Regions from separate parts of the Kosakonia calanthes genome, predicted to be linked through region 1. Evidence: predicted binding sites of a transcription regulator. Region 1 holds the regulator's gene; each other region holds the start of a gene.
What was found. Region 1 encodes Fur, which represses iron uptake genes when iron is present. Its sites were predicted from a motif close to ATAATAATGAGAACNACTATCAA; they were not measured.
Positions count from the first base shown of each region.

Region 2: sufA (Fe-S cluster assembly scaffold SufA) is a predicted target of Fur. The motif match lies at 1,730-1,752, and genes of this name have one in related genera.
Region 3: sodA (superoxide dismutase [Mn]) is a predicted target of Fur. The motif match lies at 1,343-1,365, and genes of this name have one in related genera.

Region 1 covers NZ_CP151800.1:3,275,140-3,278,425, forward strand. Annotated here, with positions in the region: gene ybfE (LexA regulated protein) at 20-301, shown strand; gene fldA (flavodoxin FldA) at 465-995, shown strand; gene fur (ferric iron uptake transcriptional regulator) at 1,286-1,732, shown strand; gene AAEY27_RS15395 (beta-N-acetylhexosaminidase) at 1,831-3,286, opposite strand, start outside.
Region 2 covers NZ_CP151800.1:2,681,374-2,684,659, forward strand. Annotated here, with positions in the region: gene sufB (Fe-S cluster assembly protein SufB) at 1-1,324, opposite strand, end outside; gene sufA (Fe-S cluster assembly scaffold SufA) at 1,333-1,689, opposite strand; gene AAEY27_RS12570 (alpha/beta fold hydrolase) at 2,089-2,880, shown strand.
Region 3 covers NZ_CP151800.1:4,652,486-4,655,771, reverse strand. Annotated here, with positions in the region: gene rhaR (HTH-type transcriptional activator RhaR) at 1-114, shown strand, start outside; gene rhaT (L-rhamnose/proton symporter RhaT) at 115-1,149, opposite strand; gene sodA (superoxide dismutase [Mn]) at 1,439-2,059, shown strand; gene kdgT (2-keto-3-deoxygluconate transporter) at 2,317-3,286, shown strand, end outside.

The sequences.
Region 1 (3,286 bases):
CCCGTAGTATGCTTAGACCATGGCTAAAGAACAAACGGACCGTACGACACTAGATCTGTTCGCGAATGAGCGTCGCCCGGGACGACCGAAGACAAACCCGCTCGCGCGCGATGAACAGTTGCGCATCAACAAACGCAATCAGCTAAAACGCGATAAGGTTCGTGGGCTTAAACGCGTCGAACTCAAACTGAACGTGGACGCTGTGGACGCCTTAAACGAGCTGGCAGACGCGCGCGAGATGAGCCGCAGCGAGCTTATCGAAGAGATGCTTTTGGCACAGTTGAAAGCATTGCGCGGATAGCGAATCCTCCGAATCATCGTTTTATCAACACTTTCATGTGGCATACAGTGCAGTCCGTGGCGATAGCAGTTTCCGCGTGCTTCTCTGTTCTGCTATGATTGCCCTTATCTGTGGGCTTAGCGCCCCCCCTATACTCATTAAGATTCAAGAGGTTATTTTACTCATGGCAATTACAGGCATTTTCTTCGGCAGCGACACAGGCAACACCGAAAATATCGCGAAAATGATTCAGAGTCAGCTCGGTAAAGACGTTGCCGATGTCCATGACATTGCCAAGAGCAGCAAAGAAGATATCGAAGGGTATGACATTCTGTTGCTCGGCATTCCGACCTGGTATTACGGCGAAGCGCAATGTGATTGGGATGACTTCTTCCCGACGCTGGAAGAGATTGATTTCAATGGTAAATTAGTTGCGCTGTTCGGCTGTGGCGACCAGGAAGATTATGCAGAATATTTCTGTGATGCGCTGGGCACTATTCGCGACATTATTGAACCGCGCGGCGCGACCATTGTGGGCCACTGGCCTACCGCGGGTTACCACTTCGAAGCGTCGAAAGGCCTGGCGGATGATGACCACTTTGTAGGTCTGGCGATTGACGAAGATCGTCAACCGGAACTGACCGCAGAACGCGTTCAGAAATGGGTGAAGCAGGTTTCAGAAGAACTGCACCTGAACGACATCCTTAATGCCTGATATCTTCGGCGCAATCTGTGGGTTGCGCCGTATCAATAGATAAAAGCAATGGAAATAATTGCTACAATTTTTTAACTTTTTTCTCCATCGCTGTACAATGAGCCCTGCTAAACTCGGTGCGGCTGACCAGGAGTTTGTCGGCGACACCACGTTTTATAAGCTTACTTTACTTGAGGGCTTGCAGTTTTCATTTATACATGGCAGTTCTATAATGATACGCATTATCCCAGGTGCATTCCTTATTACTTCCGCGAAGGAAGTGAATCGTATAGCAACAGGACAGATTCCGCATGACTGACAACAATACCGCATTAAAGAAGGCCGGCCTGAAAGTCACGCTTCCTCGGTTAAAAATCCTGGAAGTGCTTCAGGAGCCGGATAACCATCATGTCAGTGCGGAAGATCTATATAAACGTCTGATCGACATGGGCGAAGAGATTGGGCTGGCAACGGTTTATCGTGTTCTGAACCAGTTTGATGACGCCGGGATTGTGACCCGTCATAACTTTGAAGGCGGCAAGTCCGTTTTTGAACTGACTCAGCAGCATCACCACGATCACCTTATTTGCCTCGATTGCGGAAAAGTCATTGAATTCAGTGATGATTCCATCGAAGCACGTCAACGCGAAATTGCCACCAAACACGGCATTCGCCTGACTAACCACAGTCTGTACCTGTATGGCCATTGTGCCGAAGGTGACTGTCGCGAAGATGAACACGCGCACGACGCAAAATAATCTTTTTTGATAGGCAAAAGCCAACCGTCAGGTTGGCTTTTTTTTGTCTGCAAATAAAAAGCCCGGCACATTTGAATCGCCGGGCATGAGCAGAAAAATTACGCTTTTACGCCATCGACATGGCTGAAGCGCTTGCCGTCCGGGCTGGCGGTACGAACCTGCACTTCCCCGCTCACCTGCGGACGTGCTTTATCGTCGTAGCGCTGCCAGGTTTTCCCGTTGTCAGTTGAATACTCAACCACCATTCCCGGGAAGCTGGTGTTCACTTCAAGCCTTCCGCTGGCAATGCGCGCGCCCGGTACTGGTAAACGATAATGAATGCCCGCTTTATCCAGTTTCGCCAGTTCGCGGTGACCTAACAGGTTTGCAAAACGCTGCCAGTCGCTGTCGAGCGCTTTCACATCCACCCGATGTGTTTCGCCGCCTTTGTATTCACGACCCGCTTGATATTGCTGTTCCCAGCTTGCGCGATGCCATGCACGTTCGGCGACAGAAACCAGACGCGGATAGATCATGTACTCCATCTGAGAGTCGGTGCGTACGACTTCGCTCCATAACTGCGAGGAAAGACCATAAGCGCCCGGCCACGGTTTATCGGATTTCGCACTAAACACGTTGCCATCACGATCAACAGAGGTTTCTGCGTTCTGCGGCATGTTGTCCGGCGCGAAACTAAAGATTTTACGCTCATCGCTAAAGCGCGTGCCCCAGTAATAGCCGCTTTCCGCCGGGTGAACTTCGTTCGGGAAGTCGAGATAAACGTAGTCCGGGTTGGAGACCACCACGCGGAACCCTTTGTTCGCCCAGTCATTGACCGAATCGAAACCGCCCCAGTAAAGGGCATCCCAGAAGTTCACGTTGATATGATCGGTGGCAAATATTGACGCGTCTTTGGCATCTTTCAAGCCGTCCTGCCACGCTTGCATCACGTCAATGCCGTGGGCTTTCACCAGCTTGCTGACCTCAACGCCAAAATAGCTGGAAAGATGCTCAACATCAGTCACCTTCCCTTCTTTGATCATCACCTGGCAGGCCTGGGATTTCGCCCACGGCTTATCCTGATTGCTCTGATCGATGATGCCTTTGCCCGCTTCCGGTTTTTTCTGATCGGTGTAGCCGGTGCCCAGATAGATGTTTTTCGCTTCATCACCACCAAAATGCCATGTTTTCAGCGGTAAACCGGCTTCTTTATGCATCTGCTGAATTTCGCCAATCACTTTATCAACAAAGTTGCGTGACGAATCGAGGCACGGGTTCAGATAGCCGGTACGGTCATAGAACTGTACACCAGCGGTGTTGGAGGTATCGGTCGGATCAAGCAGGCGGTATTGATTCGCCTCTTTCTCTTTGCCCTCTTTCACCAGGCGGTCGTAACGCGCTTCCATCGACATCACCGCGGCACGCGCATGCGCAGGCATATCGATTTCCGGGATCACTTCAATCTGTCGCGCTTTGGCATATTTCAGGATCTCAATGTAATCAGCCCGGCTGAAGAAGCCGCTGCCATTGTTATTGCTATCTGGCCCGGATCCCAATTGTGGCAACAGGCAGGTT
Region 2 (3,286 bases), 590 kb from region 1:
CTTCACCAATGCGCGACGTGGTCGCTTCGTGCTCCAGCTGAGCGCTGTTATTACGGCATTCGACATACGGGAAGGTATGCGCGCCGGAATCCGGGCCAATTAACATTGAGTCACATTGGGTAAAGTTTCGCGCGTTGGTGGCGGTCGGCATAATTTTTACCAGCCCGCGATAGCTGTTTTGGCTGTGCCCGGCAGAGATCCCTTTCGAAATAATGGTCGACTTGGTGTTCTTGCCGATGTGGATCATCTTGGTCCCGGTGTCCGCCTGCTGGTGCCCGCTGGTTAACGCGACGGAGAAAAATTCACCGATCGAGTTATCCCCGCGCAGAATGCAGCTCGGGTATTTCCAGGTGATCGCCGAGCCGGTTTCGGACTGCGTCCACGACATTTTGCTGTTTTCGCCTTCGCACAGCGCACGCTTGGTCACAAAGTTGAGGATCCCGCCGGTGTTGTTATCGCCCGGGAACCAGTTTTGTACCGTGGAATACTTCACTTCCGCGTCTTTATGGATAATGACTTCGACAACGGCGGCGTGCAGCTGGTAGCTGTCGCGAACCGGCGCTGAGCAGCCTTCGATATAGCTGACGTAACTGCCCTCATCCGCCACCAAAATAGTGCGCTCGAACTGGCCAGTTTTTTCCGCATTAATACGGAAATAGGTCGACAACTCCATTGGGCAACGCACGCCTTTCGGGATGTAAATAAAGGTGCCATCAGAAGCGACCGCAGCGTTTAGCGCGGCAAAGAAGTTGTCATTCGAAGGGACCACGGTGCCCAGGTATTTTTTTACCAGTTCAGGATGGTCGTGGATCGCCTCGCCAAAGGAGCAAAAGATAATCCCCTGCTCTGACAATTTTTCGCGGTAGGTCGTGGCGACGGATACGGAGTCAAAAATGGCGTCGACTGCGACCTCTCTGCCTTCACGTACCGGTACACCAAGCTGATTAAACGCTTCTTCCACTTCTTCGGTCAGCCAGGCATTGGAACCTGTTTGCTGCACAGCGCCAGGCTGCGACGCGCAAGTATCATCGCAGTTGCCGCACGACGGTGCGGAGTAGTAGCTGTAATCCTGATAATCGAGCTTTTCATAATGGGCTTTCAGCCAGTGTGGCTCGTCCATTTCCAGCCACGCGCGAAACGCGTTCAGGCGGAACTCCAGCATCCAGTCGGGTTCGTTACGTTTTGCCGAGATTGCGCGCACAACATCTTCATTGATGCCTTTCGCCAGCTCATCAGTGCTTAACCGGGTGAAAAAACCCTCTTTATAGTTGAGGTTGCCGGTCCAGATTTTGACATCGTCAGTTGCTTCAGTATTACGAGACATAGTACCGCCTATACCCCAAAGCTTTCGCCACAGCCACATTCGTGCTGCGCTTTCGGGTTATTAAATTTGAAGATCTGATTTAAGCCTTCGCGTACGTAATCGACTTCGGTGCCATCAATAAAAGGCATCGCCTGTAAGGGTACGTAAAGCCGCGCGCCGTCCAATTCATACAGTAAATCGTCAGCGTTCGGTTCTGTTACCGTGTCGAGTACGTAGCCGAAGCCCGCGCAACCGGTCTGTTTGATACCGAGTCGCACGCCCAGCACGTCGGCCTGTTTGCTGGTTAGCGCACGAATATGTTCTGCCGCGGCAGGCGTCATGGTTAGCCCGCGCCACGCAAAATCTTCCGGATTAAATGATTCCATCGAGTTACCTCACGTCACCTGATCTAAAGGGCACAACGCTATGTTAGTGATAATAATTCTCACTTCAACCTGTTTCCCGAAGGGTTATTCCCCCGGAAGCCCTTTTTTCGGTCATTGCTATAAGCATAGACTGTGCTGAAAGGCTTTACAGACATGTGAAAAATTGTTTAATGAATTGATAAATAATGGCTTTAAATAACGCAACGCGGCTAAGTAGGCAAAAAGGAAAAGATGTATAGGCGATGCCTATTTTTGAGATAGGATTTGAGAAAAACCTATGGGCAAAGAAGATAAGGCAAATTAAGAATTTGCAGACTCATCCTGGTGGCTCAAGTCCTATATGATGGGTGAGTTTTCGCTGCGCTCACGCCGCTGAGCTATCAAACAAGGAAAATATTGATGCACACTATGCCAACAATGTCATTTATTGATACCGGTACCGGTTTTCCCATTCTATTGGGCCACAGCTATTTATTTGATAAATCGATGTGGTCAACGCAAATCGAAGTGCTAGCCAAACATTTTCGCGTTATAGCTCCTGACTTATGGGGGCATGGTGAGTCGCCCGCCTTGCCTGGAAGTACCTCTTCGTTGAAAGATATTGCTGCGGATCATTTGCATCTCATGGACTCACTTAATATTGAGCACTTCGCGGTCGTCGGTTTATCGGTGGGAGGAATGTGGGGAGCAGAGTTAGCCGCGATGGCACCCAAACGTGTTAAATCGTTAATGTTGTTCGATACCTTCATCGGGAACGAAACGGAAGAAGCGCGTGAACGTTACTTTGCCATGCTTAATGCAATCGATGCGGCGGGAATGCTTCCGCAGCCGCTGCTGGAATATGTCGTTTCGCAGTTTTACTCCCGTTATGCTGCGCCTTCCGATGTTCAACAGCTTACCGCCTGGCTTTCATCACTCTGCACAGAGCGTTTACGTACCAGTATTGTTCCGCTCGGGAAAATGATATTCGGCCGACCCGATCATATGGCCATTCTTGACGCCATCACTTGCCCGGTGCACATCGCCACCGGTGAACTTGATTTACCTCGTCCGCCGGTTGAAGGGCGATTAATGGCGGAAAAATTGGGTTGTGAGTTCACCCTTATTCCCAAGGCTGCACATATCAGTAATCGTGAGAACCCTGATTTCGTTACAACGCTAATTATTGATTTCATCACTAGACATCAATAATCAACCTCCGCGAGTTGTTGAGCATTCCTTATCGCCTCAGGAATGCTTCTATTGGATAACAGCGTCAAATCGACTCTCAAACCAAAATTGCTGCAGATTATACACTTTGTGCTCTTCTCTCCTCCCGGGGTCATCGACAATCAATTTTTGCGACCAAACTCGCGGGCAGTTTCAAATGCAGATATGTATGCAACAAGCCGACTTTACCCCTACAAAACAAGCACATAAATCAAACTCAAAACAAACCACCAGCAAATAAAACTCTTTAAATATAAATCTCAGGGATATACACCCGAATTAATATATAGATTTAAGCGATCAGTTTTGTGATAGCAATAGATGCAGGCTATCAAAATGAAAGGATCGATCATTTAAAACAATTTTCATTCATTATGAATCGCTGTGT
Region 3 (3,286 bases), 1.4 Mb from region 1:
GAAATTGCCATGCAGTGCGGGTTTGAAGACAGTAACTACTTTTCGGTGGTGTTTAGCCGCGAGGTAGGGATGACGCCAGGCCAGTGGCGTCATCGTAGCCGGGTTGCTGCCTGATTAACTGGCCATGCCGAGGCCAACAATATTGGCCGCGACAATGATCACCACGCAGCCGAGGCTCAATACGCTCACCGGCTGGCGCCCGGCGTTCTTCCACTCTTTCAGAATCAGCCCGACAATTCCGCCGCACAGCACGTAGAAGCTCATATGCAGCATCCAACTGATGTAGTCATACTGCGCCGGAATGCGCGCGTGGCCCCAGGCGTAGAAGAAAAATTGCAGATACCACATCAAACCGCCCAACGCGGAAAGCAGGATATTGCTGATGATCAGTGGTTTTGCCAGCGAGAAGTCTGCTTTTACCGACAAGTTCTTCACTTTTGCCAGACGAACAAAGCAGAAGCCGAGATTCACCAGCGCGCCGCCGCCCATGATCACCACATAGCTTGGCAAGGCGGTGTAAAGCGGATCGATGCCCAGCGCCGCGGCGGCTTCGTGCATCGGTTTTGCGGCGTTCATTGCAAACGACATCCCGGCAGAGAACACGCCGCACATGATGGCGAGCGCGAGACCTTTTTTCAGGTTGAACTCTTCGGCTTTGATGCCCATTTTGCGCTCTTTCAACTGACCTGCGCGGGTGACAATCCCGACGCCAATCAGCGCGACCAGCACGCCCAGCAGCGTCATACGGCCGCCTTCGGTATTGATCAGCACATCGAAATTACCGTTGAGAATCGGGGTCATCAACGTACCGACAATCAGCGTAATGCCGATGGCGATACCAATACCCATCGACATGCCTAAATAGCGCATGGTCAGGCCGTAGTTGATGTTGCCGACGCCCCACATCGCGCCAAACAGAAACACCGGCAGCAGCGTGGAAGCATTAAACGAGCTGAAATAGGCCCAAAAATCAGGCAATAACAGCGCGCTGATGGTCCAGGGAAGAATCAACCAGGAGACGATGCCACCGATTGACCACATGGTTTCCCAGGACCAATTTTTCACCTTTTTAAACGGGGCATAGAAACAGGCTGCACTGGCTGCGCCTATCAAATGCCATAAAATACCCATCGTAATCGCGTTACTCATTAATCAATCCTCTTTGTTTTTATCGCCGGGATACGAGCAGCCGACCCGATGAGTGTAAAAATCAGTCAGAGGATTAACCTTGAGGCGTTTGCCGCATTGCGGCGTGAGCTGGCAATGAGCGCGTTATGGAGGTGAGCGGCTTCACAGTTTCATGAACATAACCAAAAGTTATAACCATATAAAAACTACGGCATTGATAAACATTTTCAATATCATTTAATTAACTATAATGATCCGACTGCTTACGCGGCATTAACACACGTGCCGCCAGACAATAATGGAGATGAAAATGAGCTATACACTGCCCGCTCTGCCGTATGCGTATGATGCCCTTGAGCCTCATTTCGACAAGCAGACGATGGAAATCCATCACACCAAACATCACCAGACCTACGTCAACAATGCTAACGCTGCGCTGGAAAGCCTGCCGGAATTCGCTAGCCTGCCGGTTGAAGAGCTGATCACCAAACTGGATCAGCTGCCAGCAGACAAAAAAACCGTGCTGCGTAACAACGCAGGTGGTCACGCTAACCACAGTTTTTTCTGGAAAGGTCTGAAAAAAGGCACCACCCTGCAGGGTGACCTGAAAGCGGCTATCGAGCGCGATTTCGGTTCCGTTGACAACTTCAAAGCGGAATTCGAAAAAGCGGCTGCCACTCGCTTTGGTTCCGGTTGGGCCTGGCTGGTGCTGAAAGGCGACAAACTGGCTGTAGTGTCTACCGCTAACCAGGATTCCCCGCTGATGGGTGAAGCGATTTCTGGCGCGTCCGGTTTCCCGATTGTTGGCCTGGATGTGTGGGAACACGCTTACTACCTGAAATTCCAGAACCGCCGCCCGGACTACATCAAAGAGTTCTGGAATGTGGTTAACTGGGATGAAGCGGCTGCGCGTTTCGCTGCGAAAAAATAAGTCTGTTCCATCGCTCACTGTGAGGTGAGTCAAAACCCCCGCCAGGCGTTGCCGACGGGGGTTTTTTTATGCTTTTTTGCCTGGTCATAACTAAAGGGAACACCTGTCTGGAATTAATGAAATATTGTTTTGTTCTGGTTGTTTGATCACTTTTCTTTGCCCGATCTGCTTCTACCATCTCTTCATCCGCGCTGCTGTTTTCCCGCAACACTGGAGTGTCAGCGTACAAAAATCGGACGTTTTTGACAGGTGAAGATATGCAAATCAAGCGTGCAATTGAAAAGATCCCTGGCGGGATGATGCTGGTTCCATTGTTCATCGGTGCGTTGTGCCACACCTTTGCGCCCGGGGCGGGAAAATACTTCGGCTCGTTTACCAACGGCATGATCACTGGCACGGTGCCAATCCTGGCGGTGTGGTTTTTCTGTATGGGCGCCTCCATCAAGCTGAGCGCGACCGGTACGGTGCTGCGTAAATCGGGAACGCTGGTAGTAACGAAAATCGCGGTTGCGTGGGTGGTTGCGGCTATCGCGTCCCGCGTGATTCCCGAACACGGTGTGGAAGTCGGGTTCTTTGCCGGGATGTCGACGCTGGCGCTGGTGGCGTCGATGGATATGACCAATGGCGGGCTGTATGCGTCAATCATGCAACAGTACGGCACTAAAGAGGAGGCCGGGGCTTTTGTGTTGATGTCGCTGGAATCCGGCCCGCTGATGACGATGATTATCCTCGGCACTGCGGGTATCGCGTCGTTTGAACCCCATGTGTTTGTCGGTGCCGTGTTGCCTTTCCTGGTGGGGTTCGCGCTGGGGAACCTCGACCCGGAACTGCGCGAGTTCTTTAGTAACGCCGTGCAAACGCTGATCCCGTTCTTTGCTTTCGCGCTCGGCAATACCATCGATTTAAGTGTGATCGCACAAACCGGTTTGCTGGGTGTTCTGCTGGGCCTGGCGGTGATTGTGATTACCGGTATTCCGCTGATCATCGCCGATAAGCTGATTGGCGGCGGCGACGGCACGGCGGGTTTGGCGGCCTCCAGTTCCGCAGGCGCGGCGGTGGCAACGCCGGTGTTGATTGCTGAAATGGTGCCGGACTTTAAACCGATGGCGCCAGCAGCAACCGCGCTGGTGGCGACGTCGGTGATTGTCACCTCGATTCTGGTGCCGATTTTGACCTCGGTCTGGTCACGGAAAGTGAAAGGCGCGGAAGCGGAAATCGCGATACGCA